Linked DNA regions of Allosaccharopolyspora coralli. The protein of the gene in region 1 interacts with the protein of each later gene in a pairwise test. Links are inferred from orthologs where the notes say so. Each region holds a gene or a part of one and is shown on either strand. Other genes may lie near its edges. The genes, in order: sufU and GIY23_RS17780.

Region 1 (15,393 bases):
CCCGGGGCTCGGGAACGTCGCCGATCGGTAGCGTGCTCAGGCCGACGAGCAGCGCCAGCGGGATGATCAGCGTGAGAAGTGCCTGCTCGCCGTGCCGGAGAATGAGCAGGGCCTCGACCTTGGTGTGCGCGGCGAGCATTCGCAGCGGGCGGCCACGGCCGGGGGCCGGCGAGAACGTGCCCGCCGGAAATCCGTCGTTGCCGCCGTTCTCGGTCGACAGCGCGGCGTCGCTGGTGGGGCCGGTGCTCACCTCGGCACCGCCGACGGCACGGCGCCGCTCGCTCGTGGACGGCGGAAGAACGGTGCGGAAACGGCGGATCGGCGCATGAGGTCTCCAGTGTCCCACCGCGACCGTGCGCGCCGGGAGCCAGGTGCGCACCCGTCAGGAGCGGAGCCGGCGTCCGGTCAGTTCGAGAAAGACGTCCTCGAGGCTGCGCCGGGAGACCCGCAACTCCTGGGCGAGTACGCCGTGGCGTGCGCACCACGCGGTGACCGTCGAGACGACCTGCGGGTCGATGTCACCGCGCACCACGTACTCACCGGGACGGAGCTCGGTGGATTCGCAGCCTTCGGGCAGTGCGGTGACCAGCAGTTCGAGATCCAGCGCTGGGTCGGCGCGGAACCGCAGCTCGTTGTTCGCGCCGTTCGACGCCGTCAGTTCCGCGGGCGTCCCGTTCGCCACCGCCCTGCCGTGATCGACGATGACGACATGATCGGCGAGCGACTCGGCCTCGTCCATGAGGTGCGTGGTGAGCACGACTGCCACCCCGTCCCGGCGCAGCGCCGACACGAGGTCCCACACCAGCCGCCGAGCCTGCGGGTCCATACCGGCGGTCGGCTCGTCGAGGAACACCAGCTCGGGCCTGCCGACGAGTGCGCACGCCAAGGACAGGCGCTGTTGCTGGCCGCCGGAGAGCCGCTTGTACGGGGTGCGCCCCACCGCACCCAGCCCGAGGACCTCCAGCAGCCACGCAGGATCCAACGGATCGGCTGTGCACGTGGCGACCAGCCGGAGCATTTCCTCGGCGTGCACCCCCGGGTACGCACCGCCGCCCTGCGGCATCACCCCGATGCGGGGGCGCAGCCTCGCGGCGTCGGTGGTCGGATCGAGCCCGAGTACCCGGACCTCGCCGGCGTCGGGGCGCAGGAATCCCTCGCAGACCTCCACGGTGGTCGTCTTGCCCGCTCCGTTCGGTCCCAGCAGGGCGAGTACCGAGCCGTGGGGCATCGCGAGGTCGAGACCGGAGACCGCCACGGTGCTGCCGTAGCGCTTCACCAGCCCACGCACGCTCAGCGCGACGTCCTCGGCAGTCACCGTGGACACTCCGCGCGGCCGTCGCGGGTGTGGTGTGGCGCAGGCATCGTGCCGACGAACTCCTAGACTCCCGGATGCTCCGGCGAACGCCGGGCGTTCTCAGCCTAGGACGTGAGCGCGCTCGCCCCGCTCCGGGGCGGCCACAGCGACGGCACCTTGCCGCGCACCAACAGCAGGGTCAGCGCGAACGCGATGAGCGCGGCGGTGACGGAGAGCGGGAGCACGAACGCACGGAGCTCGAAGCCCGCCCCGGTCGGTTGCACCGACAGCGCGAGTACGGCACTGATCGCCACCGCGCCGAGCCGGAACCGGGTGTCGTGCACCGACAGCGCCAGCGGCACCAGCGCCCACAGCAGGTACCAGGGGTGCAGGACCGGGCCGAAGAGGGCGAGCGCGCCGAGCGTGATGCCCAGGCCGCGCATCGGGTCGATTCGGCCGTGGAAGGACGTCCACAGCAGGCGTAGGCAGATCCCGCCGATGAGGGCATAGCCGATCACCTTGGTGATGTTCAGCAACTGCTCGGTGTGGTTGCCCAGCCCGAACAGCATCCCGATCCCGCCGCCCGCGCCGGCGAGTCCGGTCAGCGGCGCCACCCACGTCTTGAGGCGGTTGGGCACGTCGAAAGTCTCCACCCAGCCGAGTCCCCATCCGCTGGTGACGGTGATGATCGTCATTCCCGCGAGGAAGACCGCGGTCAGGATCGCCGCGACCGTGAACAGGTCGCGATAGCGAGCGCCCCACAAGCGCGCCACGTAGATCCCGAAGAATCCGAGCGCGATGAACCCGGGCGGTTTGATCGCGCCTCCGATCACGAGCAGGGTCCCCGCCCCTATCAGCCCCCAGACGTTCGGGTAGCGCAGCCCGAGTTCGATGCCTGCCAGCATCACACCGACCAGCAGCGCTTCGTTGTGCATGCCGCTGACCACGTGGAAGAACACGAGCGGGTTCGCGGCACTGAGCCACAGCGCCGCGACGGGGTGCACTCCGCATCGCTCGGCGAGTCGGGGGATGGCCCAGATTGCGAGCCCGAGCCCGATGATCATGACGACCCGCCACAGCAGCACACCGAAGACGATGTTGTCCCCGACGATCGTGGCGATGCCGCGGCCGAACATCAGGAACAGCGGACCGTACGGGGCGGGTGTGTCCCGCCAGATGTTCGGGACGTTGCCAGTGAACGGATTGTCGACGCCGAGCGCGAAGGCGGGACCGAGCACGTAGGGGTCCAGGCCCCGCGCGGCGACCTCGCTCTGGGCGAGGTAGGCGTACATGTCGCGGCTGAACAGGGGAGGGGCGATCGCGAACGGGATCGCCCACATGATCACGGTGCGGTCGAGCTGAGAGCGCGAGACCATCCTCGCCCTGCCCGGCCAGGACAGGGAGCCGAGCCACAGCCAGGCGATGACGATCATGAGCATGCCGAGCCAGGCGCAGGCCATCGCCACGGTCGGGATGCGGGCGGGCAAGCCGATCAGGCGGATGCCGGACAGCGGATTGTCGACCGGCGCGGCGCCCGCCCCGATGGCGCCGACACCGAGCATCAGCGCGCCGGTGGTCCCGAACCGGCGCACCACGTCGAGCTGGCGGCGTTCTCGGTGATCGAGTGGGCCGGGCTCGGGCGCGGTTCCCGCCGTGTCGTCGATGCGGCCGGCCGGTCCCGCTTCCCCGTGTCGGGTGACGGCTGTCGCCGCGCTCGACCCCTCGGACTCCTGCCGTGCGCCGTCGCGTCGTTCCTTGCCGGTCCCCTGGATCGGGGGCTGCGCTGTGCGTTCCCCGTCGCCGACCGTGTCACCACCTGCCGCCACCCCGGTCAGCGTAATCGGGTGACTCAGGTCTCCTCCGGGGCCCGCACCTAGGCGCTGTCGGACCAAATAGGTAACATCAGTGTTGTGAAAAACGTCGGGACGTCGACACCGGCCGGGGCGGCCACCGAGGGTGCCCCGGTCAGTGACCCTGCGCTGCAGCAGGGTTCCGCCCCCGCGCCGGTACCGGGCGGTGGCGGTGACGGACGTACCCGGCGGGCGGTGGCACGGTTGCTCCTGGAGCAGGGACCGATCACCGCGGCGGCGGTCGCCGACGAACTCGGAGTGAGTCCCACCGCGGTGCGCAGGCACCTGGACGCGCTGGTGTCCGAAGGTGAGGCCTGCACTCGGGAGGCGTCGACGCGGGCCCGTCGCGGACGTGGCCGACCCGCCAAGCTGTTCCTGCTCACCGAGGCGGGCCGGGCGCGGTTCGGGCACGCCTACGACGACCTCGCGGTCGCCGCACTGCGCTACCTCGCCGAGAACGCGGGCGAGGACGCCGTCCGTTCGTTCGCCGAGCGGCGGATGACCGCCCTCGTCGAGCACCACAAGGAGGCACTGGAGGCGGCCACCACGACCGTCGACCGTGCCGAGGTGCTCGCGCAGGCCCTCTCGCGGGAGGGCTACGCTGCCTCGACGAGGACGGTCGGCAGTGGCGAGCAGCTCTGCCAGCACCACTGCCCGGTGGCACACGTCGCTGCGGACTTCCCGCAGCTGTGTGAGGCCGAGACGGCGGCGTTCGCCGAAGTTCTCGGCACCCACGTGCAGCGGCTGGCCACGATCGCCAACGGTGACGCGGCCTGCACCACGCACGTGCCTCTCGCCCGGTCCGAAGGACCGGCGGGCAACCGTTCGACACACCACCAGAACTCTGGAGGTCCGGACCCGACGGACCGACAGGAGACCGCCCCGATTCCTGATGGAGGGGAGCCCGTATGACTGCCGCTGCCGAGCAGCGACCCACCACGGCGCCCGACGGCCAGCTGACCCAGGAAGAAACCCTGGCGTCACTGGGCAACTACGAGTACGGCTGGGCCGACCCGGACGTCGCCGGTGCGAGCGCTCGCCGAGGCCTCAACGAGGACGTTGTCCGGGAGATCTCGGAGAAGAAGGGCGAGCCCGAGTGGATGCTCGAACAGCGTCTGAAGGCGCTGCGGTTGTTCGAGCGCAAGCCGATGCCCAACTGGGGTGCCGACCTGTCGGGGATCGACTTCGACAACATCAAGTACTTCGTCCGTTCCACCGAGGAGCAGGCCCAGACCTGGGACGACCTGCCGGAGGACATCAAGAACACCTACGACAAGCTGGGCATCCCGGAGGCGGAGAAGCAGCGCCTCGTCGCGGGCGTGGCCGCCCAGTACGAGTCGGAGGTCGTCTACCACCAGATCCGTGAGGACCTCGAGGAGCAGGGTGTCCAGTTCCTGGACACCGACACGGCCCTGCGGGAGCACCCGGAGATCTTCAAGGAGTACTTCGGGTCGGTCATTCCGGCCGGGGACAACAAGTTCTCCGCGCTGAACACCTCGGTCTGGTCGGGCGGGTCGTTCATCTACGTCCCCAAGGGCGTGCACGTCGACATCCCGCTGCAGGCCTACTTCCGCATCAACACCGAGAACATGGGCCAGTTCGAGCGCACGCTCATCGTCGTCGACGAGGGTGCCTACGTGCACTACGTCGAGGGCTGCACGGCTCCGATCTACTCCAGCGACTCGCTGCACTCGGCGGTCGTGGAGATCGTGGTCAAGAAGAACGCGCGCTGCCGCTACACGACGATCCAGAACTGGTCGAACAACGTCTACAACCTGGTCACCAAACGCGCCAAGGCCGAAGAGGGCGCCACCATGGAGTGGGTCGACGGCAACCTCGGCTCCAAGGTGACCATGAAGTACCCGTCGGTGTTCCTCATGGGCGAGCACGCCAAGGGCGAGGTGCTCTCGGTGGCCTTCGCCGGTGAGGGCCAGCACCAGGACGCCGGCGCGAAGATGGAGCACATGGCTCCCCACACCTCCTCGACGATCACGTCGAAGTCGATCGCCCGGGGTGGTGGCCGCACGTCCTACCGCGGTCTGGTCAAGGTCGCCAAGCGCGCCAACCACTCGTCCTCCTCGGTCGTGTGCGACGCGTTGCTGGTCGACAACGTGAGCCGTTCGGACACATACCCGTACGTCGACATTCGTGTGGACGACGTGTCCATGGGTCACGAGGCCACCGTGTCCAAGGTCAGCGAGGACCAGCTGTTCTACCTGATGCAGCGTGGTCTGACCGAGGAAGAGGCCATGTCGATGGTCGTCCGCGGGTTCGTCGAGCCCATCGCGCGCGAACTCCCGATGGAGTACGCGCTGGAACTGAATCGCCTGATCGAGCTGCAGATGGAAGGGTCCGTTGGCTGAGATGACGGAGTCGACACTCGAAACGTCCGGCCAGCACGGCCTCGACGAGCACTCCCACGGGGGGACCGCGGTCCCGCAGTCCTCCCGTGGGCAGCGCTTCACCTCCTACGACGTGGACGCCTTCGAGGTGCCCGGCGGCCGGGAGGAGGACTGGCGTTTCACGCCGATGAAGCGCCTGCACGATCTGCACACCGGCGACGCCTCGGCGACCGGTTCGATCACGGTCGAGGTCGACGCGGGTACGGAGACCACGGTCGAGACCGTGGGGCGCGACGACGCGCGACTCGGCGACGGTGGCGTGCCGTCCGACCGCATCGGCGCGCAGGCGTGGAGTTCGTTCACCGAGGCCACGGTCGTCACGGTCGGCAAGGACACCCGGCCGGAGAACCCGATCAGCGTCACGGTGCACGGCCCGGGTGAGGGCCAGCTCGCCTACGGCCACCTGCAGATCCGTGCGGAGATGTTCGCCGAGGCGACGGTCGTCGTGGACTACCGCGGTACCGGCGTGCTGGCCGACAACATCGAGCTCGTCGCCGAGGACAACGCGCGGCTGTCGGTGGTGTCCGTGCACGACTGGCAGGACAGCGCCACCCAGGTCTCCGCCGAGCACTGCTCGGTCGGCAGGGACGCGGTGTTCCGCCACCTGGCGGTCACCCTCGGCGGTGACCTGGTGCGGGTGAACACGACGCTGAACTACCGGGACAAGGGCGGTGACGCCGAACTGCTCGGCGTGTACTTCGCCGACTCCGGCCAGCACCTCGAGCACCGGATGCTCGCCGACCACTCGCAGCCGAACTGCCGCAGCAACGTGACCTACAAGGGCGCGCTGCAGGGAGCCTCGGCGCACACGGTGTGGATCGGTGACGTGCTGATTCGCGCCGCGGCCGAGGGCACCGAGACCTTCGAGCTGAACCGGAACCTGGTGCTGACCGAGGGCGCGCGCGCCGACTCGGTGCCGAACCTCGAGATCGAGACCGGCGAGATCGCCGGCGCCGGTCACGCCAGCGCCACCGGCCGGTTCGACGACGAGCAGCTGTTCTACCTGCAGGCGCGGGGAATCCCGGAGGACCAGGCCCGGCGTCTGGTCGTACGCGGCTTCTTCGGCGAGATCCTGCAGAAGATCACCGTGCCCGAGGTGCGGGAGCGCCTCGAGAACGCGATCGAAGAGGAACTGAACGCGATCGGCGCCTGAGCGCCTGCATCCCGCCGCCGGCCCATGGCCGCAAGGCGGCACCCGAGCTTTCACCGAACACCAGGAGAACGAGACAGACGATGGCCACCCTGGAGATCAAGGACCTGCACGTTTCGGTCCTCACCGACGACGCCCCGAAGGAGATTCTCAAGGGCGTCAACCTGACCGTGCGCTCCGGCGAGACGCACGCGATCATGGGCCCGAACGGGTCCGGCAAGTCCACGCTCGCCTACGCGATCGCCGGACACCCCAAGTACCAGGTCACCTCGGGCTCGGTGCAGCTCGACGGTGAGGAAGTGCTGGAGATGAGCGTGGACGAGCGTGCCCGCGCGGGCCTGTTCCTCGCCATGCAGTACCCGGTCGAGGTGCCGGGCGTGTCCATGTCGAACTTCCTGCGCAGCGCGGCCACCTCGGTCCGGGGCGAGGCTCCGCAGGTGCGGCACTGGGTCAAGGAAGTCAAGCAGGCCATGTCGAACCTCGACATCGAGCCGGGCTTCGCCGAGCGCAGCGTGAACGAGGGCTTCTCCGGTGGTGAGAAGAAGCGGCACGAGATCCTGCAACTCGATTTGCTCAAGCCGCGGTTCGCGATCCTCGACGAGACCGACTCCGGCCTCGACGTCGACGCGCTGCGGGTGGTCTCCGACGGCGTGAACCGCTACACCGAGCCTGGCGACAAGGGCGTCCTGCTCATCACGCACTACACCCGGGTGCTCAACCACATCCGCCCGGACCACGTGCACGTCTTCGCCGACGGCCGTGTGGTCGAGTCCGGCGGCCCGGAGCTGGCCGACGAGCTCGAGTCCTCCGGCTACGTGCGCTTCACCGGTAAGAAGGAGGCGGCCGCCCAGTCATGACCGTTCAGCCTCCCGGTGCCCCCGAGCAGGTGGGCACGCTCGCCACGCCGCTGGACACCGCGGCGATCCGTGCGGACTTCCCGATCCTGGGCCGCACGGTGCGCGAGAACCGGCCGTTGGTGTACCTGGACTCGGGCGCGACTTCGCAGCGTCCCCGCCAGGTGCTCGACGCCGAGCGCGCGTTCCTGGAGACGTCCAACGCGGCGGTGCACCGCGGCGCGCACCAGCTCGCCGAGGAGGCCACGGACGCGTTCGAGCATGCTCGTGCCACGATCGCCCGGTTCGTCGGTGTCGGCGTGGACGAGGTGGTCTTCACCAAGAACGCCACCGAGGGCGTCAACCTGGTGGCGTACGCGATGAGCAACGCAGGCACGGCGGGCCCGGAGGCGGAACGGTTCCGGCTGGGTCCGGGTGACGAGGTCGTGGTGACCGAGATGGAACACCACGCGAACCTGGTGCCGTGGCAGCAGTTGTGCGAGCGAACCGGCGCCACGCTGCGCTGGTTCGGCGTGACCGCGGACGGCAGGCTCGATCTCTCGGACGTGGACTCGGTCATCACGGAGAACGCGAAGCTCGTCGCGTTCGTCCACCAGTCCAACGTGCTCGGCACGGTGAACCCGACCGAGCCGCTGGTGCGCCGCGCGCAACAGGTGGGGGCGCTCACCGTGCTCGACGCGTGCCAGTCGGTGCCGCACACTCCGGTGGACTTCCGCGAGCTGGACGTGGACTTCGCGGTGTTCTCCGGGCACAAGATGCTCGGCCCGTCCGGGATCGGCGTACTCTATGGCCGCACCGAGCTGCTGAAGGCCATGCCGCCGTTCCTCACCGGCGGGTCGATGATCGAGATGGTGCACATCGACCGTTCGACGTTCGCGGCGCCGCCGCAGCGGTTCGAGGCGGGTGTGCCCATGACGTCGCAGGCGGTCGGGCTCGGCGCGGCGGTCGACTACCTGTCCTCGCTCGGCATGGAGCGCGTCGCCGCCCACGAGCACCAGCTTGCCGAACGTGCGCTGCGGGAACTCTCCGAGATCGACGGAGTGCGGATCATCGGTCCGGAGAGTTCGGAATCCCGCGGGGCGACGGTGTCGTTCGTGCTGGACGGGGTGCATCCGCACGATGCGGGCCAGGTCCTCGACAGCCACGGCGTCGAGGTCCGCGTGGGGCACCACTGCGCGTGGCCGCTGCATCGGACGGTGGGTGTGCCCGCGACCATCCGGGCGAGCTTCTATCTGTACAACGAACCGGAGGAAGTCACGGTGCTCGCGGACGCGGTGCGTGACGCTCAGCGGTTCTTCGGCGTGGCCTGAGAGGAGGGGCGATGCAGCTCGAGCAGATGTATCAGGAAATCATCCTCGATCACTACCGCAATCCGCACCTGCGCGGGCTGCGGGACCCGTTCGACGCGGAGTCGTTCCAGGTCAACCCGACCTGCGGGGACGAGGTCACGCTTCGGGTCCGGCTGGAGGGCTCCGGCATGGACGCCGTGGTGCAGGATGTCTCCTACGACGGGCAGGGCTGCTCGATCAGCCAGGCGGCGACGTCGGTGCTCACCGATCTCGTCGTCGGCCGGTCCGTCAAGGAGGCGCTGACGACGCAGGCCGCGTTCACCGAGCTGATGCACGGCCGCGGCCAGGTCGAACCCGACGAGGATGTCTTGGACGACGGCATCGCCTTTGCCGGGGTCGCGAAGTACCCGATGCGGGTGAAGTGTGCTCTGCTGGGGTGGATGGCTTTCAAGGACGCCCTGTCCCGAGTTGTCGACGAGGTGGAAACTTCATGAGCAGTCAGGACCAGACTCAGGTGGCGGAGCAGGACGAGTCCGAGGACGTGCAGCGGGGCGCCGCCGGCATGCCCGAGGTCGCGCCGAGCGCCGAGACCGCGTCCGTGGAGGACGTGGAGGAAGCGATGCGGGACGTCGTCGACCCCGAGCTGGGGATCAATGTCGTGGACCTCGGCTTGGTGTACGGCGTGCACGTGGAGCAGGACAACACGGCGACGATCGACATGACGTTGACGTCGGCGGCCTGCCCACTCACCGACGTGATCGAGGAGCAGGCGCGCAGCGCCCTGTGCGGCGGCCCCGGTGGCGGGCTCGTCGGCGACATGCGCATCAACTGGGTGTGGATGCCGCCGTGGGGCCCGGAGAAGATCACCGACGACGGTCGCGAGCAACTACGCGCTCTCGGCTTCACCGTCTGAGAACTCCTTCAGTAGGTTTTGCGCGGTGGTCCGTGGCGGAACTGCGTACGTCGTGAGTGTCAGCGGCTTCGCCGCTGACACTCACGACGACAGCTCATCCTGCGGGGCTCAGTCCGCGGTGAGGGCGTGGAGCTTGTGGACGGTGCGCCAGTTGCGTGCCGTGGCCACGACTCCGAGGCGGGCGAGGAACGACGTTCCGAGCTTCGTCCGGGCGGAACCGTTCGGATAATGCAGGTACATCTCCCGCCCCACGACGGCGAAACGTGCTGATTCGCCCGATGGCACGTTCAACGCGTCCACGACGTCGGGTGCTGGCTCCTTCCCGAGAAACGCCACGTGGAGTTTCGCCGGGTCGTGCTCGTCGTACATGAACGGGTTGGCGCGCAGCACCGCTTCGAGGTCCGAGTGGCTGCGGACGATGACGGCCGAGGTGACTCCGAGGTCTCGTTCGATCCGCGCCTGCGACTCCCGCGCGATCTCGTCGAGGTCAGCACGATCCGAGCGGAACACCACGTTGCCGCTGCGAATGTAGGTGCTGACCTCCTGGTGCCCGAGCGCGGTGAACACGGTACGCAGCTCGGCCATGTCGACCTTGTTCGCCGGACCGAGATTGATCCCGCGCAGCAGCGCGACACAACACGACACGCCCCGAGTCTCGCACGGCCCCCGACAGAACGAGGCGAACGGCACTTTCGCCTCGTGTGGTGGGGCGAGAGTGCCGTTCGCCCCAAGGTCGTTCAGCTTGCGCGGACGCTGCTCGAGCCCGGCGGATGTGGGGAGGGGGCGTCGGGGTGACCCGGGTCAGGGTCCTGCGTGGGAAAACCCGGCGGTGGCACCCGCCCGTGTTGCCCCTCGCCGCGCAGCACGTCGACCTTGTCGGAACCGGGCCGGGACATGACCCAGCTGGCGCCGTCGATCTCCTTGGCCTGCGTCTTCAGCGGCGCCAGCAGCCGGGACGCCTCGTCGTAGGTCGTGACGGCGCTCTGCGTGCACACCAGCGTCGCCAGCGACAGCGTGACGTCGACGTCCTGCACCTGGCGTGCGGGGTCGAGCAGCATCTCCGACAGCGGCACCAGGTCGTCGAGGTCGGAGACGATGAGAAAGTCGTCCCCGCCGACGTGCCCGACCTGGACCGAGGCCAGCGCGGTCGCGGCGTCGGTGAGGCTGCGGCCGATGGTCTTGATGAGGTCGTCCCCCGCAGAGAAGCCCACGGTGTCGTTGATGTACTTGAAGCCGTCGACGTCGAGCCAGCTCACCGAGAACACGTCGCCGGCGGCGACGCGCCGGGCCACGTCCCTGGCGACGCTGTCGCTGCCGGGCAGGCGGGTGAGTGGGTTGAGCGCGGCGGCCTCTTCGACCTTGAGTTCGGCCATGCCGCGAATGAGATGCCCCGCGCGGACTGAGCCGAGACACCGCCCGGACTCGTCGACCACGACCGCGTCGTCGTACATCCGGTACTGGTCGGAACCGGTGACCAGCGTGAGCGCTTCCATCGCGGTGGTGGCTGTGGTGACCACGCGCGGCTCGTCCGCCAGCCGGGACGCCTGCCGCTTCGCGTGCAGCGCGTGCCCGTACGGTCCGGTGACGGCGAGCAGGAAACGGTTCCGGTCGATGGTCCACTGCGGACGGTTCTGCTCGTCGACGAGGACGACGCCGCTGATCTCGGAGTGGTCGGCCAGCACTTCGCGCACCTTGTCGGCCGTGGTGTCGGCGGGAAGCATCGTGGTGGGCGAGAGGAATTCGGTGACACGGGGGCCCGCAGCCGTGGTGGGCGCGACCCGCCCGCCCGGGTCGGTGACCTCGGCCGCGACTCCCGGCACCGTGATCGTCGTCGGTGGCCGGCGCGCGGCAGGGGCGAACAGGTTTCCCTGCACCAGTCGCACGCCGTTGCGGCGCAACGCGGACAGTTGCCGCTCGCTCTCGACGCCCTCGGCGACCAGGCTGCTGTCGGTGGCGTCGCAGAGGTGGCGGACGGACTCGACGATCGCGGCACGTCCGGTGTCGTCGGGCAGGGCCTGCACGACGCTACGGTCGAGTTTGACCATGCTCGGCTGCAGGTCGGGGAGGAACGTGAGCGGGACGTCCCCGTCGCCGACCCCGTCGAGTGCGACGTGGAAGCCCTGGTCACGCAGTTGGGCCACGTTCGCGGCGAGGTGCTTCGGGTCCAGCCGCGCGAACGGCGGAGCCACCTCCAGGGTGACCTCGTGTTCCCGTCTGCCTGCTGCGGCGAGTGCCTCTCTGAGTTCGTCGATGCGGTGCAAGTCGTGCACGGCGGTGCCGCCGAAGAGGTTGAGGTGCAGGGGGAGCAGGGTTTCGTGCTCGGCAGCGGTCCGCACTGCGGAGACCGCCAACTGGACGTCGAGTTCGGCGAGGCGGCGGCGTCGTGCGGCCTCGCGGAAGAGATCCTGGATTCCGGTACCGGTGGGACGAGCGAGCGCTTCGACCGCCACGATGGCACCGGTCTTGACGTTGATCAGTGGCTGGAACGCGAACCGAACACCGTCCACCAGTGCAAGCACAGAATCGATCTTGCTCGCACTCATGCCTGCCCCTCGACCTTGTTCACCACTTGTTCACCGACATCTCGTCTTCCCCTCGTGCGCACGGCGCGGGCACGCCACCGAGCGTCGTGCGCACGAGGTCTCGCCATCGTCCAAACTAGCGCGGTCGCGTGAGGGCTCAGCCCTGTTCCACGCACAAGGTGTGGTCACTGACACAGCCCTCCGGGGTGACGCCGTCACCCCGGGTAGCGCGGCACGGCGAAGTACGGTCGATTCGACGACAGTGCGTACAACCGGACATTTCGGGGCGATTCGTTCGCACTGCCGCATGTCGTTCGACCGATCACAGGCCGCCCAGGCCATGATGCGCTTCCGAACGGCGCGGCGCCACGACTCCGGTGATCAACTGGCTGCGCAGGGTCCACGAGGCGTCGCGGAACATCGAGGCCATCGCCGTCACGGTGCTCGACGGATCCGGGACGGGGCTGAGGAACGCGCGCCGGTGCCGTTCGTCGAGCCCGAAGAACTGCTCGAAGAACTCCGGAACTTCGTCCGGCGGCAACGCGAGCAGCGCACGCAGCGCGCGTCGGCGCATCTCGTGCGTCGCCAGCGACGACGGGGGCCAGAGGATCGACCACGCGGCTCGGGCGGCGGCCGAGGGACCCGCGGGCAGTCCGGCCGCGATCGCACCTGCGATCCATGGTGCGAGACGCAACGACGCGGCCACGCTGAACCCGCTGGCCGGATGGATCAAACCGGCGGTCGCGCCGAACGGGATCACGCGGGACGGTTTCGGCAACGGGTCGTCCACCGGAAACCGGACCCGTTCCTCGAACGCGTCGTCCGGGACCTCGACACCGGCTTCCTGGAGTCTGCCGTGCAGTCGCCGACGGAGTTGTGCCAGTGGCAGCGCCGGTCGCCGAGCGAGCGAGGTCTCCTCGAGCAAGACCTGTCCCGGGGACACCGGAACGCCGTAGAGGAACGTCGGCCACCCACCCCGAGTGTCGGGGGCTTGGCGCCAGTTCATGAACACCGCGGTGCCGCGAGGGCGCAACGGTTCCGCGTCGACGTCGCGCACGATCACCCCGACCGCGGTCTGGTGTGCGGGAGTGCGCGCCGGTCGACCACCGGAGAGCGCCCGCGTCGGGCCGGACGCGTCCACGATCGCCGCGGTGGCCAGTCGGCGACCGTCGGTGAGCACCACCGTCGAGCCGGTGTCGGCGTGTTCGGCGGTGGCGACCTTGCCGATGACCTCCTCGACGTCGGGGCGCCACAGGTGCTGCCAGAGCGCGGTGTTGTCGAGTACGGCGTACGGGCGGTGCCATGCGTGCTCGGTGGTGCCGATCGCGACCACGCGGTCCGCGCGGGTGGCGACGGTGTGCCGCGCGGGCTCGGGGGGCAGCTCGTCGTGCCAGGCCGCGTAGGTGTTCGCCCACACTCGCCGGGGGGCGGGCGCGACCAGCACGACGTGCAGACCCGCGTCCGCGCAGGCGGCCGAGACCGCGCGCCCCGCGGGACCGGATCCGACGACCACCACATCCGCCACACGAACATTCGATCACGCCGACCCGCACCTGTGCCGCCGGACGCTCCGTGGTCCTCCCGCGGTAACGCTCGCCACCCGTGCCATTCGTTCGAACACGGCACGGACTGCCGATAGCGTGGGGCCATGTCCACCGTCGATCACCGGTCCGCCGCGACCGATCACCTGGATGCACGCAGCGCTCGCCGGTCGGGACGCACCCGCCATCCGTCCGACCTGGCCGCGAGCCCGTTCCGTGCCGACCGGGACCGGATCTCCAGCTCGGCGTTCTTCTCGCGGCTCGGCGGGGTGACCCAGGTCGTGAGCCCGAGCGGCTCCGGGTTGATGCTGCACAACCGGCTCACCCACAGCCTCAAGGTCGCTCAGGCGGCGCGGGCGATCGCGGAGTCGCTCGCCGCCAGGACCGGCCGGTCCGACCTGGTCGACGAACTCGGCGGGTGCGATCTCGACGTGGTGGAGGCGGCGGGACTCGCCCACGACCTCGGTCACCCTCCGTTCGGTCACCAGGGCGAGACGGTGCTCGACCGGCTCGCGCGGGAGCGGTTCGGGCTCGTCGACGGCTTCGAGGGCAACGCCCAGTCGTTCCGCATCGTGAGCAGCATCGACGTGCACGGTGCCGACGGCGACGGGCTCGACCTGACGGCCGCGGTGCGCGCGGCACTGCTGAAGTATCCGTGGACGCGCTGGTCGCGGCCCGACCCCCACCCGCGTCACCTACCGGTGCCGCCGCGCGGGGCCTCCGAGCCGGAAGGTGCCCCGCGCACCGGCTCGGCGAAGTTCTCCGCCTACGTCACCGAGATCGACGACATGCAGGACTGCCGTGCTCCGTTCGCCGACCGGCTGCAACCGTGGCAGCAGACGGTGGAGGCGTCGGTGATGGACACCGCCGACGACATCGCCTACGCCATCCACGACCTCGAAGACTTTCACCGGGTCGGGATCCTGCAGCACACGACGGTCTCGTACGAGCTCACCGAGTGGCTCGGACACGCGGTCCGGCTGGCCGGTCTCTCCGACGACCAGCTGGCGGCCGAGTCCTCACGTCCCGGCCGCGACCTGGAACGCCTGCGCAGGCGGTTGCACACCAAGGACGGGTGGATCGCCGACGACGATGCGTTCGTCAACGCCGTCAAGAGGGTGCTCTCGGACCTTGTCGGCAAGCTGCTGGAGATGCCGTTCGACCGGTCGAAACAGGCCGAGCAGGCAGTCGCCGCGTTCTCCGGCGAATGGACGCAGCGACTCGCGGGGGGCGTACGACTGATCGAGCATCCCGGCACCCGGACGGGGCACGTCGGGCTGGCGACCGAGCAGTGGCACGAGGTCCAGGTCCTCAAGTTCGTGCATCGCCGGTTCGTGCTGCAGCGGCCGGATCTGGCCCTGCACCAGCGCGGGCAGGACCGGTTGTTGAGCAAGCTGGTGGAGGCGCTGGACTCGTGGCTCATCGACCGCTCGGAGGCCGCGCGGTTGCCGTACCGGCTGCGCGACCTCTTCGACCACGCGCGCCTGGAGTTCCGCGGCCTCGTCCGCGACGCGCCCGAGTTGCTCGTCGTGCCGGGGGAGTCCACGGACGGCGAGACCGTCGAGCGATTGGCTCGCG
Region 2 (15,410 bases), 1.8 Mb from region 1 along the record:
GTCACCGCGCGTCGCAGAGCCCGTTCCGGGCCGACGGCACGACCGAGCTGGATCAGGGACCCGTCCTTGAGCACCAGCACCGGCTTGATCGACAGAGCCCTGCCGACGGTCGCCTGGGTCTTGCTGACTCGGCCGCTGCGCAGCAGGTATTCGAGAGTGTCGACGTAGAGCATCTCCGTGGTGGCCCGCAGCCTGCGGTCGAGGACGCTGAGCACGCCTTGCGCGGTCGCCCCGGCGTCGGCTGCTTCCGCGGCGGCCATGACCGGATAGCCGAGGCCGAGTCCGCACAGCCGGGAGTCGACTACGTACACCGGCACGTCGAGCTCGGCGGCGGCCTCGCGGGCGGCGTCGCACGTCTCGGACAGCGCTCCGGAAAGGTGCACCGAGACGATGGCTTCCGCGCCGCGGGCGACGGCGTCGGTGAAGCACCAGTAGAACGCGGGCGCCGGCGGCGGGGACGTGGCGACCGGAACGTCCTCCCGCATGGCACGCGCGAGGTCGGCGTGTGGCACGCGGCGTTCGTCGTTCTCCTCGTCGCCGACGGTCAGACCCAACTGCACGACCGCGACACCGAGATAGTCGGCGATATCCGTCGGGATCGAGGCAGTCGAGTCGGTCACGATGGCGACGCGTCGGCTCATGGCCGACAGGCTACTGCGCGGTTCATCGCGTTCACGTTCAGCCCCGCGTCCGGTGGCAACGACGCCCCAGGGGTGCTCGTCCGTCGTGCGACAGGTGAGTACCGTCACGTACAACCCCTGGTTGCGCAGGGGCTACCGACTAGTAACATGCGGGGTGGCAGGGGTCACTGTGCTTTCCACGCGACCGCGTGGCAAGGTCAACCTAACCCGGCCCACTGGCTGAAACGAACACCGTCCGAGCGTCGACGCGCCGGACACATCCGAATTTGTCGTCTGTCCGCGGGAGGTCGAACAGGGCCCATGAACATTGTCGTTCTGGTAAAGCAGGTGCCCGACACATGGTCCGAGCGCAAGCTCTCCGACTCGGACCACACCCTCGACCGTGCATCAGCGGACGCTGTGCTCGACGAGATCAACGAGCGAGCGGTCGAGGAAGCGCTGTTGATCAAGGAGGCCCATGGCGGTGAGGTGACCGTCGTCTCGATGGGTCCCGACCGGGCCACCGACGCGATCCGCAAGGCGCTGTCGATGGGTGCCGACAAGGCCGTCCATCTTTCCGACGAGGCGCTGCACGGCTCGGACACGGTCGCGACCGCCAAGGCATTGGCCAAGGCGATCGGTACCGTCGGCTCCGTCGACCTGGTGATTGCGGGCAACGAGTCCACCGACGGTCGCAGCGGTGCGGTTCCCGCGATGCTCGCCGAGCTGCTGGGGCTGCCGCAGCTGACGTACGCGCGCAAGGTCACCACCGACGGCTCCACCGTCTCGGTGGAGCGGGAGAGCGACGCCGGCATCGTCAGCGTCGAGGCGAACCTGCCCGCCGTCGTCTCGGTCACCGAGAAGATCAACGAGCCGCGCTACCCGTCCTTCAAGGGCATCATGGCCGCGAAGAAGAAGCCGGTCGAGGTGCTGAGCCTTGCCGACGCGGGCATCGACGCCTCCGAGGTCGGTCTGGCCAACGCGGGCTCCACCGTCGTCGAGTCCGCTCCGAAGCCGCCGAAGTCCGGTGGCGAGCGCGTCACCGACGAGGGTGAGGGCGGCGTGCAGGTCGTCGAGTACCTGGCCGGTCAGAAGCTCGTCTGAGTCACGGTTCGCGAGGAGGAGACGAACACATGTCCGAGGTACTGGTCCTCGTCGACCACGTGGACGGCGAAGCCAAGAAGATCACGTTCGAGCTGCTCACCGCCGCGCGGCGGCTCGGTGAGCCGTCGGCGGTCGTCGTCGGTGCGCCCGGCACGGCAGCCAAGCTGAAGGACTCGCTGGCCGCCTACGGCGCGGCCAAGGTCTACGCCGCCGAGTCCGACGACGCAGGCAACCACCTGGTCACCCCGCAGGTCGACGTCCTGTCCGAACTCGCGGGCTCGGCCTCGCCTGCCGCGGTGCTCGTCCCCGGTTCGGTGGACGGCAAGGAGATCGCGGGCCGTCTCGCGGTGCGGCTGAACTCCGGCCTGCTCTCCGAGGTCGTCGACCTCGACGGCGAGGGCGTCGGCTCGCACTCGCTGTTCGGTGGCACCTACAACGCCAAGGCGAAGGTCACCCGCGGTGCCCCGGTCGTGACGGTGCTTCCCGGCAGCGTCGAGGCCGAGGAAGCCTCCGGTGCGGCCGCCGACGAGACGGTGGCGGTCCCGGCGGCCGACCCGGCGAAGTCCGCGAAAATCACCGGGCTGCAGCCGGTCGAGGGCGGCGACCGTCCGGAGCTGACCGAGGCCTCGGTCGTCGTCTCCGGTGGCCGTGGTGTCGGCTCGGCGGAGAGCTTCGACGTCGTCGAGAAGCTCGCCGACTCGCTCGGTGCCGCCGTCGGCGCGTCCCGTGCGGCCGTCGACTCCGGCTACTACCCGCACCAGTTCCAGGTGGGGCAGACCGGCAAGACCGTCTCGCCGCAGCTGTACGTGGCGCTGGGCATCTCGGGTGCGATCCAGCATCGTGCCGGGATGCAGACGTCGAAGACGATCGTGGCGGTGAACAAGGATCCGGAGGCGCCGATCTTCGAGATCGCCGACTTCGGTGTCGTGGGTGACCTGTTCAAGGTCGCCCCGCAGCTCACCGACGAGGTCGCCAAGCGCAAGGGCTGAACCCCCGACGCTTCGACAGGGGCGGGTCGCACTCCGGTGTGGCCCGCCCCTGTGCATGCGTGAGTCTTTTTGGTGGCTATGACCACTAAAAAGACTCACGCGATCTTTGTGGCCACGTAGCGCGCGTCCCGGCCGACGCCGCCGAGCGAGCCGGACAGCACGGTTCGCTGGTATTCCAGCCCGACGAAGCCGATTCCCGGACACCCCGTGGCGACCCCGAACCGATGCCGAGGTCTGCCGTTGCCGTCGAGGACTCCCGAGGTGCTCAGGTAGTCCAGTGCGGGCCGGTAACCGGTGGCGAGAATGATCGCGTCCACACGCTGCTTCTGACCGTCCGGCCACAACATGTCCCGCCGGTCCGGCCGCCCGCGCTCTTCGATGGCGGCTCGGTAACCGCCGGTCTCCAGCACGGGAACGGTGCCCGTACCGCCGCGGCTCAGGGACCGGAGCGGTACCCGGGAAGCCGCGCCCAGTACCGGCCAGAGCCACGAGTCTGGGCGCAGCGGCTTGGTGTTGAGGTAACGCACCGGTGCGCGGGTGGCGAGGCTGACGTCGGCGTACTCGGCGAGCTCGACGGCGATCTGCGCCGCGGAGTTGCCCGCGCCGACGACGACCACTCGCTGCCCGGCGAACGGCGTCGGTGTGCGGTAATCGGCGGCGTGCACGACCTGTCCGGTGTAGTCGTCCAGTGGCAGTTCAGGCCAGTGTGGACGGACGAAGGAACCGGTGGCCGCAACGAGAACCTTCCCCCAGTGTTGCGAGCCGTCGGCCGTCGTCGCGAGGTGCCCGCCGTCGGCGGCGCTGACCGAGGTGACGTGGGCGCCCGTACGGATCTCGCACTCGAGGCCGTTCGCGTATCGGCGAAGATAGTCGACGACCTCGTCACGGAACGGATACCGGCGTGGCTCGCCGGGAAACGGCAGACCGGGCAGTGCGTTCAACCACGCTGGGGTGAACAGCCGAAGACTGTCGTAGTAGTGCGGCCACGAGCCGACCGGCTCCGCACCCGCGTGCAGGACCGTCGGCCGGAACCCCTGGCGTCGCAACTCGAACGCGGCGGCCAGGCCCGCCTGACCTCCACCGACCACGAGTGCATCGACCATGCGAGCAGTGTCGGTGAACTCCTGTCAGACAGGCAACGCGTTATCGCCAGGACTCCTGTGGCGCAGGCTGCTCAGGGGCGAGCGTCGTCGCGGCCTCGGCACGCGAGGGCGTCGGCGCGTTCGTTGTCCGCGTGGCCCGCGTGCCCCTTGATCCATTTCCAGCGGACTTCGCCGTGACGCGAGCATTCCGAGTCCAGGCGCTGCCACAGGTCGACGTTCTTCACCGGTTTCTTCGCCGAGGTCAGCCAGCCGTTGCGCTTCCACCCGGCCATCCACTCGGTGATGCCCTTGAGCACGTAGGTGCTGTCGGTGTGGATCGTGACCATCGGCATCGGCCGGGTCAGCGCGGCGAGACCCTCGATGACGGCGGTCATCTCCATCTTGTTGTTCGTCGTCACCGGATCCGAGCCGTGCAGTTCGCGTTCGTGTTCGCCGTAGCGCAGGACGACACCCCACCCGCCGGGCCCGGGATTGCCGCTGCAGGCCCCGTCGGTGAACAGCTCCACTGGTGCCGCGTTCGCGGTGTCGTCGCTCATGCCTCGGAACCTAGCGCACCCGCCGAACCAAGGAGCGAACGGCACTTTCGCCCCGTGCGACGAGGCGAACGGCACTTTCGCCCCACCAGTTCAACGGTGCGAACGGCACCCTCGCCCCGTGTGATGAGGCGAACGGCACTTTCGCCTCACCAGTTCAACGGTGCGAACGGCACCCTCGCCCCGTGTGATGAGGCGAACGGCACTTTCGCCTCACCAGTTCAACGGTGCGAACGGCACCCTCGCCCCGTGTGACGGTGCGAACGGCACTTTCGCCCCACCAGTTCAACGGTGCGAACGGCACTTTCGCCCCGTGCGACGAGGCGAGAGTGCCGTTCGCGCCATCGGGACCGGGTGTCTCACCGGGGATTCACCGGATGTTCCGGTGGAGTGTCCTCCTGCGCCCTTCTGCGCTTCGTCCGCGTGGCGATACACCTGCACCATGCCTGAGTCGCAGCTGTTGATCAGCACCGCGCCCACCGGGGCGCGGTCGACGGACCAGCCACACTATTCGCTGCTCGTGGCGCGGGAAACCGACGAGGTGCGGGCCGCGCAGCGCCTGCGCTACCAGGTGTTCGCCGAGGAGATGGGCGCGCAGGTCGAAGCGAGCGTGCCGGGCGCCGAGGCGGACGCGTTCGACGAGTTCTGTGACCACCTGATCGTGCGCAACGACCACACAGGTGAGGTCGTCGGCACCTACCGGATGCTGCCGCCGGAGCGGGCCGAGGCCGCGGGGGGCCTGTACTCCGAGACGGAGTTCGATCTGTCCGCGTTGCGCTCCCTGCGACCCGCGTTGGTGGAGACGGGCCGGTCGTGTGTGCATCGCGATCACCGCAGTGGAGCGGTGGTGAGTCTGGTGTGGGCGGGGATCGCCCGCTACATGTATCTGCACGGGCACACGTGGCTCGCCGGGTGCGCTTCGGTGCCGTTGTACGACGGCGGCGCGGTCGCCGGCCGCGTGTGGGACACCGTGTCGGAGAAGCACTATGCTCCGGACGAGTTCCGCGTCCGGCCGTACCAGCCGTGGGAGCCGGTCGCCGGTGTGACGCGCGGCTCGTTGCCGCCGTTGCTGCGGGGCTATCTTCGGCTCGGCGCCTGGGTGTGCGGGCCGCCTGCACTCGACGCCGATTTCGGGGTCGCGGACTTCTTCGTGCTGCTGAACTTGCCGAACATGGACCAGCGGTACCTGCGGTACTTCCTCGGCGGAACGCAGTGACGAGTTCCCAGCACGGGTGGATGCCGACGTCTCCCTGCGGTCCGACCTGCCTGCCGCGTCGGGGACATCACGACCGAGTCGGTCCCGCGCGGGTGGCGCTGCGGTTCACGCGTGCGTTCGTCGTGTTCCTGGTGGGAGCGGCGCTCGTCGCTGTCCTCCCGTTCGTCCCGCACGACCGCCGCCGTGTCCTGTTCGGACGGTGGTTCGGGCTCGTGCTGAACGCGTTCGGTGTCGAGGTGGTGCTGCGTGACGCGCAGCGGCTCGACGTCACCGGCCCCGTGCTCGTGGCATGCAACCACGTGTCATGGCTCGATGTGATCGCGTTGCAGTCGGTGCGTCCGATGCGGCTGCTGGCGAAGGCGGAAGTGCGGGACTGGCCGGTGGTCGGTGGCATCGCGGCACGGGCAGGCACGTTGTTCATCGAACGCGAGGGTTTGCGATCGTTGCCCGCTGCGGTCAACCGAGTCGCGGAGGCGTTGCGCGGCGGTTCGATGATCGGGGTGTACCCGGAGGGCACGACCTGGTGTGGCAGGGCGTCAGGGCGTCATCGTCCGGCCGTGTTCCAGGCCGCGGTGGAAGCGGACGCGCTCGTGCAGCCGGTCGCGTTGCGATACCGCGTGGCCGGTCGGCCGAGCACCGCCGCGGCTTTCGTCGGGGACGCAACGTTGCTGTCGTCGTTGGTGTCGGTGGCGCGCACACGCGGGTTGGTCTTGGAACTGTCCGCGCTGCCGCCCTGGGATGCCCGCACCGTGAGCGACCGGCGCGAGTTGGCGCGTCGGGTCGAGGTGGCGATCCGCTCGGAGACGGAACCGGCACTGCTCCGGACCGAGCATCTCGTCGCCGCCTGAACCTTCCGATCAACGGAAGTTCCGGTGGGCGTAGTGTCCGTCGGTGCACGACAGTGCGCACAACTGTTCGCCGTCGCCCGGGAGGACTCCATGTCGAACACCCGTTCCGTGCCGCCGTTTCGCGCCGACCACGTCGGCAGCCTCCTGCGTCCGCAGAAGTTGTTGCGTGCACGTGAGGAACACGCCGCCGGTCGACTCGGTGCCGACGAGCTCGCGACCGTCGAGGACGACGCGATCCGCGAGGTGGTGCGCAAGCAGGCGGATGTCGGGTTGCGCAGCGCCACCGACGGCGAGTTCCGGCGCGGTTCGTGGCACATGGACTTCATCTATCAACTCGGCGGAATCACGCAGTCGGACGAGAACATGCACGTCGAGTTCCGCAACGAGGACGGAACGTTCGACTTCTCCCCTGCGGCGTTGAAGGTCAGCGGCGCGATCCGGTTGCAGGAGACGATCTTCGCGGAGCATTTCCGGTTCCTGCGGGAGACCACGGACGCGACCGCGAAACTGACGATCCCGTCGCCGAGCATGGTGCACTATCGCGGCGGCCGCGCGAGCATCGATCCCGCCGTGTACGGCAGCGAGGACGATTTCTGGGCCGATCTCTCAGCTGCCTACGCCGACCAGATCCGCGCGATGGGAGAGCTGGGATGCCGGTACCTGCAGCTCGACGACACCAGCCTCGCGTACCTCAACGATCCGTCGCAGCGGGCGATGCTCGCCGAGCGCGGCGACGACGCCGAACACCAGCACGAGCGCTACATCCGTCAGATGAACGCCGCTCTCGCGGGTCGACCGGACGGGTTGCACGTCACCACACACATGTGCCGGGGCAATTTCCGCTCGTCGTGGGCGGCGGAGGGCAGCTACGAGTTCATCGCGGAGACGCTGTTCCACCAGCTCGACGTGGACGGCTTCTTCATGGAGTTCGACGACGAGCGTTCCGGCGGGTTCGAGCCGTTGCGGTTCGTGCCGGAGGGCAAGCAGGTCGTGCTCGGTCTCGTCACGACGAAACGGGGCGCGTTGGAGACCAAGGACGAGCTCAAGCGCCGGGTCGAGGAAGCGAGCCGGTTCGTACCGATGGACCAGCTCTGCCTGTCTCCGCAGTGCGGTTTCTCGTCCACAGTGGAGGGTAATGCGCTCACCGAGGACGAGCAGTGGGCGAAACTCGCCCTCATCGTCGAGACTGCCGAGGAGCTGTGGGGGTAAAGAGGCGTGAGTCTTTGTGGTGGCTATAGCAACCACAAAGGCTCACGCTGGGATGCTGGTCGGCATGACGACTGTGCGGACGGAGTCGACCAGTGCCCTGTGGCATCCGCAGCGGCGCGCATTCACCTTTGGGCTGATCCTGCTGGTGACGCTCATCGCGTTCGAGGCGATGGGGTTGGCCACGGCGCTGCCGACGATGGTGAACGAGCTCGGAGGTGAGCGGTTCTACTCGTGGCCGTTCACGGTGTTCATGGCCACGAGCGCGGTCTCGACGGTCCTCGGCGGCCGGCTCGCGGACCGGCACGGCCCCGCCCTGCCGTTGCTGCTGGCCGTGCCGACGTTCGCTGTCGGGCTGCTGCTCGCCGGGCTCGCCCCGAACATGACGGTGCTGCTCGTGGCTCGTGCGCTGCAAGGTGTCGGAGCGGGCGGCCAGGTCGTCGCCCTCTACGTGATGATCGCCCGCGTCTACCCGGAAGAAGACCGGCCGAAAGCGTTCGCCGCGCTGTCGACCGCGTGGGTGGTGCCCGCCCTGGTCGGCCCCGCCGTGGCCGGGTTGCTGACCGAACACCTGAGTTGGCGGTGGGTGTTCCTCGGTCTCGCGCCGCTGGTGGCCGTGGGCACAGTGCTGCTCGCCCCGTCGCTACGCCGCCTCAGCCCGCCCGAGGTCGCCGCGCCGGCCCGTTCCGGTCTGCCGCTGGCCGCGCTCGGAGCCGCCGGCGGCGCGGTCGGGCTGACATGGGCGGCGCAGAACCCGTCGTGGCTGTCCCTGGCCTTGGGCGTTGCGTCGGTGGCGGCGCTGCTGGCCAGCACTCGGGTGCTGCTTCCGGCAGGCACCCTGCGCGGTCGTCCCGGCATCCCGGTGATGGTGCTCTCGCGTGGTCTGCTCGCCGGGACCTTCTTCGCGGCCCAAGCGTTCGTGCCGCTCACACTCACCGCGGTGCACGACTACTCGCCTGCGACCGCCGGAATCCCACTCACCATCGGTTCCCTCGGGTGGACACTCGGGGCGCTCTGGCAGAGCCGCAACAGCAATCTGAGCCGTGAGCACATCGTTGCCGCAGGTCTCACGCTCGTCGCGATCGCCACCGCGGGCCTGACGGTGACCGCGCCCGCGTGGGGGCCGCACTGGATGGTGTTCCTGCTGTGGGCGGTCGGCGGATGCGGCATGGGGATCGCGGTCGCGAGTACCGGCGTGCGCGTCCTGGCCTTGTCGCCGCGCAGCGAGCAAGGGTTCCACTCGTCGGCGTTGCAGCTCTCGGACATGCTCACCCAGACCGTGCTGATCGGCCTCGCCGGAGTTCTCGTGACCGCATTGGCTTCCACCGACGCACCGACCAGGGGCGTGGTCATCGTGGACGTGCTGCTCGCCGCGTCGGCGCTGGTGGGTGCGGCCCTCGCCCGGCGCTCGGGGAGGACTATCCTGGGGTCGTCATGACGTACCTGGACCACGCTGCGACCACTCCGATGCGCCCGGAGGCGGTCGCGGTGATGAGCGAGGCGCTGTCCCGGCTGGGCAACGCCTCGTCGCTGCACACTTCGGGCCGCAAGGCGCGCCGTGCGGTGGAGGAGTCCCGCGAGACCGTCGCCGAAGTACTCGGCGCCCGCCCCTCGGAAGTGGTCTTCACCGCCGGCGGCACCGAAAGCGACAACCTCGCGGTGAAGGGCATCTATTGGGCGCGCCGCGGCACGGACCCACGTCGTCGCCGGGTGCTCGCCTCGGCGGTGGAGCATCATGCGGTGCTCGACGCGGTCGACTGGCTCGCCGAGCACGAGGGCGCCGAGGTCACGTGGCTGGAAGCCGACCGCGACGGTCGGGTGCGGCCGGAGGTGCTCGAGGCAGCACTCACCGAACACGGCGACGAAGTGGCGTTGGTCACAGCCATGTGGGCGAACAACGAGATCGGCACGGTCAACTCGGTGGCCGACCTCGCCGCAGTCGCGCAGCGCTACGGGGTGCCGTTGCACACCGACGCCGTTCAGGCCGTGGAGACGTTGCCGGTGGACTTCGCGGCCTGCGGGGCGTCGGCGCTGACGATGACCGGACACAAGGTCGGCGGTCCGTACGGAGTCGGCGCGCTGCTGCTCTCCCGGGACGTGGAGTGCACGCCCGTGTTGCACGGCGGCGGCCAGGAGCGCGAGGTCCGCTCCGGCACGCTCGACACGCCGGGAATACTGGGCCTCGCAGCCGCAGTCCGCTCGGCCGTCGGTGTCCGCGAGCGGCACGTTCCGGAGCTGACGGCGTTGCGGGACGAACTCGTCTCCGGCGTGCTCGCAGCGGTGCCGGACGCGGTGCTCAACGGCGATGCGGGCCGGGGCGTCGTCGGCGGTGGACCGTCGCGACTGCCGGGCAACGCGCACTTCACCTTTCCCGGCTGCGAGGGCGACAGTCTGTTGATGCTGCTCGATGCGCAGGGCATCGAATGCTCGACCGGGTCGGCGTGCACGGCGGGTGTGGCCGAGCCGAGCCACGTGCTGCTGGCCACCGGCTCCGAGTCGAAGGCCGCGCGCGGCTCGCTGCGGTTCTCGCTCGGGCACACCTCCACGCGGGAGGACGTGCGTGCACTCGTGGCGGCGATCGGGCCCGCCGTGGAGCGTGCCAGGAGCGCGGGAGTTCCCGGGCTGCGCCGGCTCTCGGCGCCGTCCGTGGCGAAGACGGAGGTGTGACGTGCGAGTGCTGGCGGCGATGAGCGGCGGTGTCGACTCGGCGGTGGCCGCCGCCCGAGCGGTCGAGGCCGGACACGACGTGACCGGCGTGCATCTGGCGCTGTCGGCCAAACCCGGCACGCTGCGCACCGGTGCGCGCGGCTGCTGCACGGTCGAGGACTCGCACGACGCCCGGCGGGCGGCCGACATCCTCGGGATCCCGTTCTACGTGTGGGATTTCGCCGAGCGGTTCACCGAGGAGGTCATCGACACCTTCGTCGGCGAGTACGCCGCAGGGCGGACCCCGAACCCGTGCTTGACCTGCAACGAGAAGATCAAGTTCGAGGCGTTGCTGGACAAGGCGATGGGGCTCGGTTTCGACGCGGTCTGCACCGGCCACTATGCACAGCTGTCCGTTGTGGATGGAGTGCCGTCGTTGCGGCGCAGCAGGGACGAGGACAAGGACCAGTCCTACGTGCTCGCCTCGCTGACCCCGGAACAGTTGCGGCACTCGATGTTCCCGCTGGGGGTTTCGCTGAAGTCCGAGGTGCGCGCCGAAGCCGACGAGCGCGATCTCGCGGTGGCGAACAAGCCGGACAGCCACGACATCTGCTTCATTCCCGACGGTGACACCAAGAAGTTCCTGGAGTCCAGGCTCGGGCAGTCGCCGGGTCAGCTCGTGGACAACGATTCCGGTGCTGTGCTCGGCGAACACACCGGCGTGCACGGATTCACCGTGGGACAGCGCAAGGGCCTCGGTATCGACGAGCCTGCGCCGGACGGGCGGCCACGCTACGTGCTGTCGCTGGAACCGGTCTCGGGCACGGTGAAGGTCGGCTCGGCCGAGGATCTCGGCGTCACCGAGATCGACGCCAACCGGCCGGTCTGGCCGGATGAGCCGCTGCAGGAGCCGACGGACTGCGTCGTGCAGGTACGGGCGCACGGCAGCACCGCGGACGCGGTCGTCGAGGTCGATGAGGAGGACGTCGTGCGCGTCCGTCTCCGCGACTCGCTACGCGGCGTCGCCCCCGGTCAGGCGATCGTCCTCTACCGCCCGGAAGACTCGGGTGACCTGGTCCTCGGCAGTGCACTGATTTCCGGCACCCGCTGAACGCCGGTCGCACTCACCCTGGTCGCGGTCTGGTTTCCCGGCTCGAGGGTTATCGCAGCATGAGCTGTCGTCTCAGCGGCGGAGCCGCCGGGCGGTCACCCCGTACGCATCCGCCACCCGACCCACCGAGCAAACCCACTCCCGCATCTTCTCAGCTGGTGGCATGATCGAGTCATGGGTGCGGTGGCAGTGACGGTGTGGGACGACAGTGGCCGTGGCGAGCCGGTGGTGCTGGTACACGGCTCCGGGACATGGGGCGACGCGCCGCTCGGGTTCGAGACGCAACGCGAACTGGCGGACCGGTATCGGCTGGTGGTGCCGGACCGTCGTGGTTACGGACGCAGTCCGGACGTGGAGTGCAGCGATTGTGTCCGGGACGCTGACGACGTCGTGGAGTTGCTCGCTGACGGTGCGCACCTGCTGGGACACTCGTCGGGTGGTGTGGTCGCGATGATCGCCGCTGCACGGGCGCCGCAGGCCGTGCGGTCGTTGACGCTGATCGAACCCGCGTGTTTCCAGCTCGCCGCGGACGATCCCGTGGTCGCGACGGCGCTCGAACGCAATCGTGAAGCTCTGCAGGCGGTTCCACCGGAACTGTCCGATGAGGACCTGGTCCGGCTGAGCTACGAGAGCGTGGGGTTCGAGCCCCCGGAGGAGACGACACCGGAAATGGTGCGCGCCTCCCGGGCGGCGCTCACGGAGCTCCCGGCCTGGCAGGTGGAAGTCGACGCCGCCGTGCTCGCGGCGCGGGACTGGCCGAAGCTGGTCCTCACCGGAACCTGGGAGGACGCTCCGGAGAACTACCGTGAGTACGGCGGGAAACCGATCATGGCGTGCGCCGGTGCCACGGCCGATCGGATCGGTGCGAAGCTCGTGCGCGTTCCAGGCGCGTCGCACTGGCCGCACCAGCAACGCCCGGACATCGTGCACCCGCTGCTGCGCGATCTGTGGTCTGCACGCTGACGAAGGCGTTCCCGCTGAGAGGTCAGCGCAGGTGGGCGGCGAAGAAGTCGTCGATTCGGCGCCACGCGTCCGTCGCCGAGTCGGGTTCCGGTCCGACACCGGCGACGCGCATCAGCGGGCGCAACGGCCTCGGTCCGATCTCGGCGTCGTTGAGAAAGGAATGCCCCGCCTGCGGGTACTCCTTGACGTCGTTCGGGACTCCGGCGGCTGTGAGCGCTTTGTCGAGCTTGACGGCGGCATTCGGCAACGTCACATCCCTCTTCCCGAAACTGCCGACCACCGGGCACGCATCCGCCGCCACCGCGTCGAGTTCCTTCGGCAACTGGCCGTAGTTCACCGAGGCCGCGTCGAAGCCGCTACCGGCGGTGAGCAGTGCGAAACCGCCGCCCATGCAGAAGCCGATGACGCCGACCTTTCCGGTGCATTCGGAGGACTCGGCAAGCCAGGAGCGAGCGACGTCGATGTCGACGAACGACGCGCCCTCCCCGGACAGCATCGCCCGAAACGTCCGAACGAGACAGCGACGGGCCCCTCCGTCGCTGAACAGGTCCAGCGCGATCGCAAGGTAACCGGATTCGGCCAGGCGTTCGGCCTGGCGCAGGAAGACGTCGTTGACCCCGAACGCTTCGTGCAGCATGACGACCCCGGGCCACGGTCCCTCACCCGACGGGCGCACCAGGTGGGCATGCAACCGCGCGGAACCGCCGCGTCGGCGTGCGGTCTCGGTCAGCTCGATCGTCTCCATGTCGGGAGCGTAGCGCCCGTCACAACGGGGCGAACGGCACTTTCGCCTCACCACACGAGGCGAGGGTGCCGTTCGCCCCGGCGGCCGGTCTGCTCGGGGTGGGGGAGAAGGTGCGGCTGTTCCTGGGTGTCGATAATGGTTCGGTGACCGACTTTCCGTGGAACCCAGGGACGGCGACCGCCACCGGCTCGATGCCCGGTGTGGACGCGGAGGAAGCGGCTCGGATCTCGGTGGGGGAGCTACCGGATCTCGTGCCGTTCCCCGAACTGCCCGCACGCGGCGTCGGCGCCGACTCGCTCGGCCGGACCGCGGGGATGCTCGTCGACCTCGCGGTCGAGGTGGTGCCGTCCGGCTACCGGGTCACCGCGAAACCGGGACGTGATCAGCGCCGGGCGCAGGACCTGATGCGCTGGGACCTCGATGCGATGGAGCAGGCGGTGGCCGAGGCCGGCGCGCCGCCCGCGCTGCTGAAGGTGCAGGCGGCAGGCCCGTGGACGTTGGCCGCCGGCATCGAACTGGAACGCGGTCACCGCGTTCTCACTGACCACGGTGCGTTGCGGGACTTCACGACCTCGTTGATCGAGGGGCTCCGCGCGCACGTGCAGCGCATGATCGAGCGCACGGGGGCACGTGTGGTGCTCCAACTCGACGAGCCGACGCTGCCGCGAGTGCTGCGCGGCGACCTGCCGACGCCGAGCGGTTACGGCACGGTGCCCGCGGTCCCGGTACCCGAGGTCGAAAGTCTGCTCGGCGAGGTCATCGCGCCGTTGCGCGAAGCGACCGGCGAACCCGTGATCGCGCACTGCTGTGCGCGCAGGCCCCCGGTCGGCCTGCTGCGCCGCGCCGGAGCGGGCGCGGTGTCACTCGACGCGACCGGGATGGGTGAGGTCACGGGCTCGTTCGCCGACGAACTCGGGGAGGCGTGGGACGGCGGCACCAGCCTGTTCCTCGGGCTCGTGCCGGGAACCGATCCGTCCGAGCGCCCCGATCTGCGGGAACTCGCGCTGCCTGCGTTCGACCTTGCCGCGCGGCTCGGCTTCTCGCGCCGGATCCTCGCCGAGGGAACCGTGGCCACGACGGCGTGCGGACTCGCCGGAGCCTCTCCGGAGTGGGCTCGGCGAGCGCTGTCACTGGTGCGCGACCTCGGCAAGCTGTTCGTCGACGAGGCGGAGAACCCGACGGGCTGACCAGCGGGCGCCAGGCCGAGGTCGTTCGCTCTGCGGGCCCCACGGTGCTCGCTGATGCCGATCGCGCGTGGCAGTCACCGGAATCGGCCACGGCGTCGCGTCGCCGCGCGGCACAATGGGGCCATGCTGAAGCTCTTCCGCCGCCGAGACCGTACCGAGCGGGAAGCCGGGCCCGATCTCGCCGACCGGGTCCGCGCGTTCTGGCAGCTCTGGGACGACGAGCTCCAGCCGCAGGTCAGCGCCGCGCTCGGGGACGGACAGCCGCATCGCCTCGACCACCCGCTCGCCGAGGCCGTCGCGAGCGTGCACCCGGATCTGATCGTCTCGATCGAGCAGGGGGAGAACGCGCTGTTCGCGCTCGTCGTCAGTGCGCAGGCGGACCCCGAGCTGCGGGCGGTCACCGACGCGTGGAAGGCGGCGGCGCCTGCGGACGACCAGAACTGGGAGTACCACGACTCGATCCCGCCGGTGCCGGACCCGACGCAGGTGACGGTGAACCTGCACGGCGGCCAGTACGCGTTGTCGCAGGTGCGGCTCGCTGCGCAGGTCGACCATGCCGAAGGGCTCGTCGACGTGGCGGTGCATCATCCCGGGTTCGCGGACCTGGAGGAGGCGGAGCGGACGGCGTTGACGTTCCTGCCGTTGCAGGCGGTACTCGGGGAGCGACTCGCTGCGGACCGTCTCGGCCGGGTGGAGACGGCGCTGCTCGAACCGGACGGCGCCGTCGGGCTACTGGAGTTCCGCGATGTCGTCCGCTCCGTCGCCTCCGGCCCCACGACTCCCGACGCCTCGGCCTGATCGACCACTCACCCGGTCGAGCGCGACACACCTCGCACGAGTGACGAACTCGGCGAATCGAGCCCGAACCCTGTGGACAACCCCGGCGCCTGTGGATGGAGGGGTGGCAAATTCGCGCGAATTTGCCACCCGCGGGGTGGGAGTCGCCGACGGGTGGTGTCGGGGATGCTCGCTAGGGTGCAGACGTGACCAGCGACGACCGAGCCACCACCGCTGACGCGCCCGAGGACACCGCCGCGACGTCGGAGGACGCCCGTCCCGCCGATCCCGCCGCGAACACCGATGCCGAAGGCGTCGAGGACGTTCCCGGCGAGGTGCGGGAACGCTACGGCAACCTCGTC

What was found.
Region 2: the proteins of sufU (region 1) and GIY23_RS17780 interact in binary tests that used the Escherichia coli proteins (3 or more experiments, as listed by UniProt). The link is inferred for Allosaccharopolyspora coralli from one-to-one orthologs.

What each region holds. Positions count from the first base shown.
Region 1 is NZ_CP045929.1:2,021,406-2,036,798, forward strand. The notes cover bases 7,621-10,602. They hold sufU (Fe-S cluster assembly sulfur transfer protein SufU), read left to right. Parts: upstream 7,621-8,871; coding sequence 8,872-9,333; downstream 9,334-10,602. Other genes in these bases: GIY23_RS09650 (cysteine desulfurase), read left to right, coding at 7,621-8,860; GIY23_RS09660 (metal-sulfur cluster assembly factor), read left to right, coding at 9,330-9,752; GIY23_RS09665 (DUF1697 domain-containing protein), read right to left, coding at 9,861-10,397; GIY23_RS09670 (GGDEF domain-containing protein), read right to left, coding at 10,490-10,602. Outside these bases: GIY23_RS09615 (ABC transporter permease), read right to left, coding at 1-250; GIY23_RS09620 (ABC transporter ATP-binding protein), read right to left, coding at 383-1,294; polyprenol phosphomannose-dependent alpha 1,6 mannosyltransferase MptB, read right to left, coding at 1,420-3,120; GIY23_RS09630 (helix-turn-helix transcriptional regulator), read left to right, coding at 3,205-4,056; Fe-S cluster assembly protein SufB, read left to right, coding at 4,053-5,507; Fe-S cluster assembly protein SufD, read left to right, coding at 5,509-6,699; Fe-S cluster assembly ATPase SufC, read left to right, coding at 6,780-7,553; more of GIY23_RS09650, read left to right, coding at 7,550-7,620; more of GIY23_RS09670, read right to left, coding at 10,603-12,295; GIY23_RS09675 (lycopene cyclase family protein), read right to left, coding at 12,597-13,799; GIY23_RS09680 (deoxyguanosinetriphosphate triphosphohydrolase family protein), read left to right, coding at 13,923-15,393. UniProt on the Escherichia coli protein: A scaffold on which IscS assembles Fe-S clusters. Exists as 2 interconverting forms, a structured (S) and disordered (D) form. The D-state is the preferred substrate for IscS.
Region 2 is NZ_CP045929.1:3,812,605-3,828,014, reverse strand. The notes cover bases 8,171-11,169. They hold GIY23_RS17780 (cysteine desulfurase family protein), read left to right. Parts: upstream 8,171-9,053; coding sequence 9,054-10,286; downstream 10,287-11,169. Other genes in these bases: mnmA (tRNA 2-thiouridine(34) synthase MnmA), read left to right, coding at 10,288-11,169; GIY23_RS17785 (MFS transporter), read left to right, coding at 8,171-9,057. Also shown: GIY23_RS17825 (DegV family protein), read right to left, coding at 1-641; GIY23_RS17820 (electron transfer flavoprotein subunit beta/FixA family protein), read left to right, coding at 942-1,724; GIY23_RS17815 (electron transfer flavoprotein subunit alpha/FixB family protein), read left to right, coding at 1,754-2,713; GIY23_RS17810 (flavin-containing monooxygenase), read right to left, coding at 2,809-3,816; rnhA (ribonuclease HI), read right to left, coding at 3,888-4,352; GIY23_RS17800 (GNAT family N-acetyltransferase), read left to right, coding at 4,792-5,565; GIY23_RS17795 (lysophospholipid acyltransferase family protein), read left to right, coding at 5,586-6,413; GIY23_RS17790 (5-methyltetrahydropteroyltriglutamate--homocysteine S-methyltransferase), read left to right, coding at 6,504-7,622; more of GIY23_RS17785, read left to right, coding at 7,687-8,170; more of mnmA, read left to right, coding at 11,170-11,376; GIY23_RS17770 (alpha/beta fold hydrolase), read left to right, coding at 11,551-12,339; GIY23_RS17765 (dienelactone hydrolase family protein), read right to left, coding at 12,362-13,084; GIY23_RS17760 (uroporphyrinogen decarboxylase/cobalamine-independent methonine synthase family protein), read left to right, coding at 13,228-14,271; GIY23_RS17755 (hypothetical protein), read left to right, coding at 14,395-15,069; NAD-dependent DNA ligase LigA, read left to right, coding at 15,255-15,410. UniProt on the Escherichia coli protein: Master enzyme that delivers sulfur to a number of partners involved in Fe-S cluster assembly, tRNA modification or cofactor biosynthesis. Catalyzes the removal of elemental sulfur from cysteine to produce alanine.